Regions from separate parts of the Actinoplanes teichomyceticus ATCC 31121 genome, predicted to be linked through region 1. Evidence: riboswitches for the same ligand, from Rfam matches in the RefSeq annotation. Region 1 holds a riboswitch; each other region holds the start of a gene.
What was found. Region 1 has a riboswitch for cyclic di-AMP ahead of ACTEI_RS29615 (C40 family peptidase). Riboswitches for the same ligand answer to the same signal wherever they lie in the genome.
Positions count from the first base shown of each region.

Region 1 (2,190 bases):
AGGCCGACCTGGGGCTGGCCATGGGCACCGGCACGGATGTCGCGATCGAAGCCTCCGACCTGACCCTGGTCCGCGGTGACCTGATGGCCGCGGCCGACGCGATCCGCCTGTCCCGGCGCACCCTGCGCATCATCAAGAGCAACCTGTTCTGGGCGTTCGCCTACAACGTGGCCGCCCTGCCGCTGGCCGCGGCCGGGCTGCTCACCCCGATGATCGCCGGCGCGGCGATGGCGTTCAGCTCAGTGTTCGTCGTCGCCAACAGCCTGCGACTGCGCCGCTTCACCAGCATCACCAAGTAAGTCGTACGACAGCGCCGCCTGCACCCCGCCAAGGACGGGTGCGGGCGGCGCTGGGCGACGCCCGAGCGTGAACCACGGACGGGCGTGTCGCATCGTCGTCAGACCAGACGCCGGACCACGTAGCTCTTGCTCCAGATCTTCTGCTTGGTGACCGTCTTACCGGTCCGCGGCGACGCCCACATCTTGCCGCCGCCGGCGTAGATGCCGGCGTGCGTGCCGCGCGCGCCCTTGCGGATGATGATCAGGTCACCGGGGCGGGCGTTGGACTTGGCGACAGCCTTGCCGTACCGCTGCTGCAGGTGGGCCTTGTGCGGCAGCTTCTTGCCCGCCGCCTTCTTGTAGACGTACATCGTGTAGCCCGAGCAGTCGAACCGTTTGGGCCCGGCCGCACCGAACTTGTACTTCTTGCCCTTGTGCTTCGCCGCTTCGGACAGGACCCGGTTTGCCGCCGCCTTGGACTTGGCGGCCTGGGACGCCGCCGTCTTGACGGTGATGCCGGTCTGACTCAACGCCACGCTGGTCTGCGAGAACACCGGCGTGGTGACGACCGCCGAGGACGGCGTCGCGGCAGAGGCGGGCTGCGGTGTGCCGAACCCGCCGGTCAGCAGACCGAGACCCACGGACAGGGCGAGAGTGCCGGTCCCCAGGGTACGGGCGGGCCGGCTCAGAGTGCTTACGCGCACGGTGAAGGAATCCCTCCGGCACGCCTGCGAGGTTAGCTGTCGGATTCGGGCGCGAAGGATTGCCCGGCCGCGCGGTGGCGGCTTCACCCCAAGGCCCTGCGCCCGGGCTGCCGCGGACGGCGTGCCGGTCGAGGACCGATAGTGGTTCCCCCGTCCCTGCCCCCGACTGCCTCATGACTCGTCATGTCTCTCGTGCCGCCGGACCGGGGCAGGGCTCGGCGTGGTCCGGATCGGCACGACCGGCGAACAGGTGCTCGCCGCCCCTCCTTGATAGCCCAGCCCGCGACGGCCTCCACCGGACCCATCGCTCACCGACAGTCACGTTCACATCGGGCCGTGTCCGTTCGGAAGGGCGGTGCGAGGTTTGTCGGCACGCGGTGCTTAGGGTTGGTGACACTGAGGTGATCTTGATCTGTGAAAGGGAACACGACGAAAGCTGAGCCGTTGCTCTGCGTGGCCCCGTCGGTGTTCCCCCGCACCGCCGTTCCGGCGCGACGAGCGGCTCGTCGAACGTGACCGATCGGGCGACTGTGCTGCCTCCTGCGCCGGCCGTCGGTGACGTGCGTTGCGGCGGCTACATCCGATGACGCGACCGGAGGTGGCCGCGGCCGCAGTGCAACCGAGCCGCACCCACCGGGCGTCTGGACCGGCCGTGCCGTCGAACGATGGGGCAGGCCGGGCCGACACGCCGCCGGGCCCGTACGACGGGCGGCGGTCCACCGGCGGGTCCCGACAGCCGGTGAGGAGGCACGCTGATGAACGACGGGCTCGCCGTGTCGGCGGCGAACGCGGGCACCGGGTGCCGCGCGGGGCGTGCCGGCAGGCCGGCTGCTGTTGTCGTGGCGCTGGCTCTTGACGGGGGCGCGAGTCTCGCCGCCGTGCCCGCGCACGCGGCAGCCGCGGCGACGTCGCGGCAGGCGATCGTGAGCGGCTACGCCGCTGCACCGGTCGCCGGCATCAACCTCCCCTGGGCGGTGCCCGGCAACATCGTCCGGCTCGGCGTCGCCGTCCTCGTCGACGACGTCGCCGCGGCGACCATCGATCTGGATCGACTGCGGGAATTGATCGGTGCCGCCGCCGGTATCGACGCCGGCCGCGGTGACCGGCTGGCGGTCGCCGCCATGCCGATGCACACCGGAACGGCCGCCCCCGCCGTTGCCGCGTCCGGCATCGACACCCGTGCCCCACTACGGGCGGCTATCGTCGCC
Region 1 covers NZ_CP023865.1:6,763,815-6,766,004, reverse strand. Annotated here, with positions in the region: gene ACTEI_RS29620 (heavy metal translocating P-type ATPase) at 1-299, shown strand, start outside; gene ACTEI_RS29615 (C40 family peptidase) at 398-982, opposite strand; cyclic di-AMP (ydaO/yuaA leader) riboswitch at 989-1,176, opposite strand; gene ACTEI_RS29610 (flagellar M-ring protein FliF C-terminal domain-containing protein) at 1,738-2,190, shown strand, end outside.

Region 2 (2,190 bases), 2.1 Mb from region 1:
TCGATGCTGGCGCGGGCGAACAGCACCTCGCCGGTGAGGTCGGCGTAGTCGGTGCCGGCTGCGGCGCAGGCGTGCGCGAGGGCGCGGCCGTATTTCGCGTACGGCCCGACGGTGGTGACGACGACACGTGTCCGTCCGGCCAGGGCGGCCACCGCGTCCGGGTCGGTGGCGTCGGCGACCAGGGCCGGCCAGTCGACGTTCAGCCGGGACCGGACAGCTTCCAGTTTCTCCGGTGAGCGGCCGGCCAGGGCGATGCGGGTGCCGGCCGGCGCGTGTCCGGCCAGGTATTCGGCCACCAGCGCGCCGACGAAGCCGGTGGCGCCGTAGACGACCACCTCGAACTCACGTGAACGATCGCTCATGCTCGCCGATTGTGCACCTCGGACCGTGGCGGCGCGAGAGGTGGCGGCCCCGAGCCCCGGTCGGCGCCCGGACACGGAAGCCTGATCCCCCAACGGGCGGACCTCGCTTACCCACTGCGGACGCCGCTATGCCGACGGCCGGAATTTTCCCTCCAACGGCCGACCGCGGCGGCGGTAGGCGCGCCCAGCATCCAAGGAGTCCCGCTGTTATTCACACAAAGGAAGATCAAAGCGGCTAATTTGTGAGAACAACGTCACCGGCCCCGCTTCCGGACCTGGTCAGTTCCGCGCAGTGGTGGCTACCGTCAGCAGTCCGCAATCGCGGGCACCGTGGCCGGAACGCCGAGTCCTGCCTGCTGGTCACGGTCAACAACACACAGGCATGGAGCGGGGGACCCACACGTTCCTCGGCGCGCCCACCGGGCGCGCCTCGGGGTGAAGCCGCACCTGGTGCGGCCGGGCTCCTCGGCCCGAACCCGACAGCTCACCTCGCAGGCGTGGAGGGAAAACTTCATGCTTCACCTGAACAAGCGGGTTCGTCGTGTCCTGTCCCGGCGAGCCCGGTCCCCGCGCGCCCTTTTCCGGAGCGCGCAGGCGCGACCCACGCAGCCCCAGCCGGCGCGGCACCGGCTGCAGCGCGCCGTCGGTCTCACGGTCGCCGGTCTGGCCGGCGCCGTCGGGCTGCTGGCGGTGGAGGCCGCACCGGCCGCCGCCGCCCCGAACGTGAACTGGGATGCCGTCGCCAAGTGCGAGTCCGGCGGGAACTGGCGGATCAACACCGGGAACGGCTATTACGGCGGTCTGCAGTTCAGCCGCAGCACCTGGCGTGCGCACGGCGGCGGCAAGTACGGATCCACCGCCAACCTCGCCTCCAAGCAGGAGCAGATCCGCATCGCCGAACGGGTGCTGCGCAGCCAGGGGATCGGCGCCTGGCCCACCTGCGGCCGGCGCGGTCTCACCAAGGCACGCAGGACCAGCTCGGTGAGCCCTTACCGCCTCGCCTCCTACACCACCCCGCTGAAGGGGACACGCACCTACGTCGTTAAGCGCGGCGACACGCTCTCCGGCATCGCCGCCCGCTATCACATCAAGGGTGGGTGGCGGGCTCTGTACCGCGCCAACGCCAGCCGCCTGAGCAACCCGAACCATCTCCGGGTGGGTCAGCGCCTGGCCCTGTAGGACAGCGGCACAGCGGCTTCCCGGGGTCCGCACGCGGGACCCCGGGAAACGACCCGGCTGACCAGCGCCTGCGAACCCGGCGAGCGCGACACCGTGCTCGGCATCAGCTCGCCGGCCGAAGGAACTCCGGCTGGTCGAGCACCCGCAGCCAGGTCCCGTCGGGCTGGCGGCGGACCACCTGCGCCCGCGCTCCGGCGCCGTCCTTCGGCGGGGTCGAGGTGAGCGCCAGATCACCGCTGATCAGCGTGGGCAGCGGTGGCTCCGGCTCGAACCGGGGCATGCTCGGCAGCAACCGCGCCCAGAGGCTCTGGATCGCGGCGCGGCCGACGGTCTGCCGGCCGGGTGGGAACGCCATCACGGCATCCTCCTCATACAGCGCCGCGAGGCCCTCGGCGTCCTTCGCGTTGGCGCGCTCGACGAAGAGTCTGGTCAGGTCTTCGGGGCGGTAGGCCTTCTCGCGCTCGCTCATGACTCCACCATCGCGTGCCGCACCGCACAAGTCCAACGCATAGTTTTTATGCGAACTACAATCGCCGCTCATGGATCTGCGGCAACTCGAATACTTCGTCGCGGTCGCCGAGACCGGCAGCTTCACGCGCGCCGCGGAACGGGTGCACATCACCCAGTCCGGGGTGAGCGCGCAGATCAA
Region 2 covers NZ_CP023865.1:543,998-546,187, reverse strand. Annotated here, with positions in the region: gene ACTEI_RS02480 (saccharopine dehydrogenase family protein) at 1-362, opposite strand, end outside; cyclic di-AMP (ydaO/yuaA leader) riboswitch at 694-874, shown strand; gene ACTEI_RS02475 (LysM peptidoglycan-binding domain-containing protein) at 876-1,541, shown strand; gene ACTEI_RS02470 (YybH family protein) at 1,645-2,010, opposite strand; gene ACTEI_RS02465 (LysR family transcriptional regulator) at 2,081-2,190, shown strand, end outside.
Region 2: linked by a shared signal. The riboswitch ahead of ACTEI_RS02475 (LysM peptidoglycan-binding domain-containing protein) and the one ahead of ACTEI_RS29615 (C40 family peptidase) in region 1 are both predicted to bind cyclic di-AMP.

Region 3 (2,190 bases), 1.3 Mb from region 1:
AGCTTGACCAGGGACGGTCCCTCGTAGCCCGCGGCGAACAGGGTGCCCTTGTTCACCCAGCCCTCGGTGAGGTTCGCCGTGGTGGTCCAGTGCTCGATGTACTTGGTGGTCTCGTTCTTGGTGAAGGCGTGCCAGGTGCTCCCGGATTTCACCACGAACGTGTCGATGTGGTTGGTGCCCAGGCCCCACATCTGCGCCGGGCCGCTCCAGCTGGTCAGGGCGGTGTTCTGCGCGGTGTAGACGTACGGCCGGAAGCAGAACGAGCAGCTGGTCGACGCGACGCTGGTGATCAGCTTGACGCTGCCGCCCTCGACGTAGAACTCCGGCGCCCAGGTGTAGTTCGCGCCGCTGACGCCGGCCGGGATGCTGGCGATGTTCGTCCAGCTGGTGAGGTTGGTGCTGGACGCGATGGAGAAGTAGGTGCTGTTGGTGGTCCACGACTGCACCGTGTAGGCGACGTAGTAGACGCCGTTGCGCTTGAGGATGCTCGGGTCGCGCAGCACCCCGGTGGGACCGTGGAAGTTGGTGTCGGTCAGCGTGCTGTAACTCGTGCCGCCGTTGGTCGACTGGTAGATCCAGAGTTCCTCGTCGGCGGCGGCGTCGCCCTTGAAGGTGGCGTAGATCAGTGTGGTGGCCGCCGCGGCGGGCTGGGGCAGGGCGAGCGCGCCGAGGAGCAGGGCGAGGACGGCGGTGACGGCGGTGCGGACGCGGGATCGGCTCATGCCGGCTCCTTCACGTGCTGTTAGCGCTAACAATTCAGCGCGGACGGGGATGGTTCGTACGCGAAACAGGGGGGATCTCGCCTGGAAGAGACCGATGGCGGCCATCCACGCGTAGAAGTTTCTGAATGATTGCGCTCAGGTTGCGGCGCTGTCAAGAACACGACTCCCGCCCCCGGCCCGGACCTCGGCACCCACGCCCGCGGCACCCGCGGGGCGCCCCCTCCCCGCCACTGTCCGACATGCCTGTCCTTTTAGGGCGCGAACAAGATCAAATCGGCTGATTAGCGTGAAGAACGTCACTATTCAGGGCGTAAAACTTGGTCGCGTCCCGGTCGGCGTGGTTACCGTTCGGAGCGTCCCGCGCTGCGGGCACTGTGGACGGACCGCCGAATCCTGCCGCCGTTCCACAGACGCGACTCGACGGCAGGAGCGGGGGACCCACGTTTTCCGGCGCGCTGGAACGAGCGCGCCTCGGGGTGAAGCCGCGTGAGACGGCCGGGCCACTCTGCCCGAACCCGACAGCTCACCTCGCAGGCGTGGAGGATCATTCATGTCTCGGATCGGAAGACGAACGCGCCTTGCTGCCCTCAGCCTGGTCGCCGCGGGTGTGACCGGAGCCGGCGTGCTGCTCGCGCCGGCCGCCCCGGCCAGCGCCGCCGGCGTCAACTGGGACCGGCTCGCGCGGTGCGAGTCCGGCGGCAGGTGGCACATCAACACCGGCAACGGGTACTACGGCGGCCTGCAGTTCAGCCGCAGCACCTGGAAGGCGTACGGCGGGACGAAGTACGCCCCGACCGCCGACCGGGCCAGCAAGGCCGAGCAGATCAAAATCGCCAAGAAGCTGTACGCCAAGCGGGGCCTGAGCCCGTGGCCGGTGTGCGGCAAGAAGGCCGGCGTGCGCCAGAAGGCGTCGCCGAAGAAGAAGGCCAAGGCCTCCGGCAAGACGTACGTGGTCAAGTCCGGTGACACCCTCGCCCGGATCGCCCGGAAGTACCACGTCAAGGGTGGCTGGCGCGCGCTCTACCAGCTCAACAAGAGCCGGCTGAAGAGCCCGACCATGATCTTCCCCGGTCAGCGCATCCGGCTCTGACCCACCGGCGCCGGCCGGGTCACCGCACTCCCAGCCAGCCCTTGAGGGCCTGCACGGTGTGCACGTCGAGGGGAAAGGTGACCCGGTCGTACCGGTCCCAGCGTTCCAGCGTCCACCAGTCCCGTTCCTGGCGCACGGTGACCTGCACGTTCGGCACGGCGTTGTGCCACACCGCGCCGCCCGGCGACACCCCGAACCGGCCACGGCCGAACACGCCCACCTTGGCCAGCCCGGAGCAGGCCGGGCAGCGGCCGTCGGGCGCCACACAGTCCCCGCAGACCGTGCCCTGGCAGAGGCGGCACGGCCGGACCGCGGCGGGGCAGGCGGCGCAGGTCGGGTTCAGGCAGTACACGCACCAGTCGAGGCGGCCGGTCACGT
Region 3 covers NZ_CP023865.1:5,447,244-5,449,433, forward strand. Annotated here, with positions in the region: gene ACTEI_RS24050 (family 43 glycosylhydrolase) at 1-722, opposite strand, end outside; cyclic di-AMP (ydaO/yuaA leader) riboswitch at 1,097-1,274, shown strand; gene ACTEI_RS24055 (LysM peptidoglycan-binding domain-containing protein) at 1,273-1,812, shown strand; gene ACTEI_RS24060 (hypothetical protein) at 1,832-2,190, opposite strand, start outside.
Region 3: linked by a shared signal. The riboswitch ahead of ACTEI_RS24055 (LysM peptidoglycan-binding domain-containing protein) and the one ahead of ACTEI_RS29615 (C40 family peptidase) in region 1 are both predicted to bind cyclic di-AMP.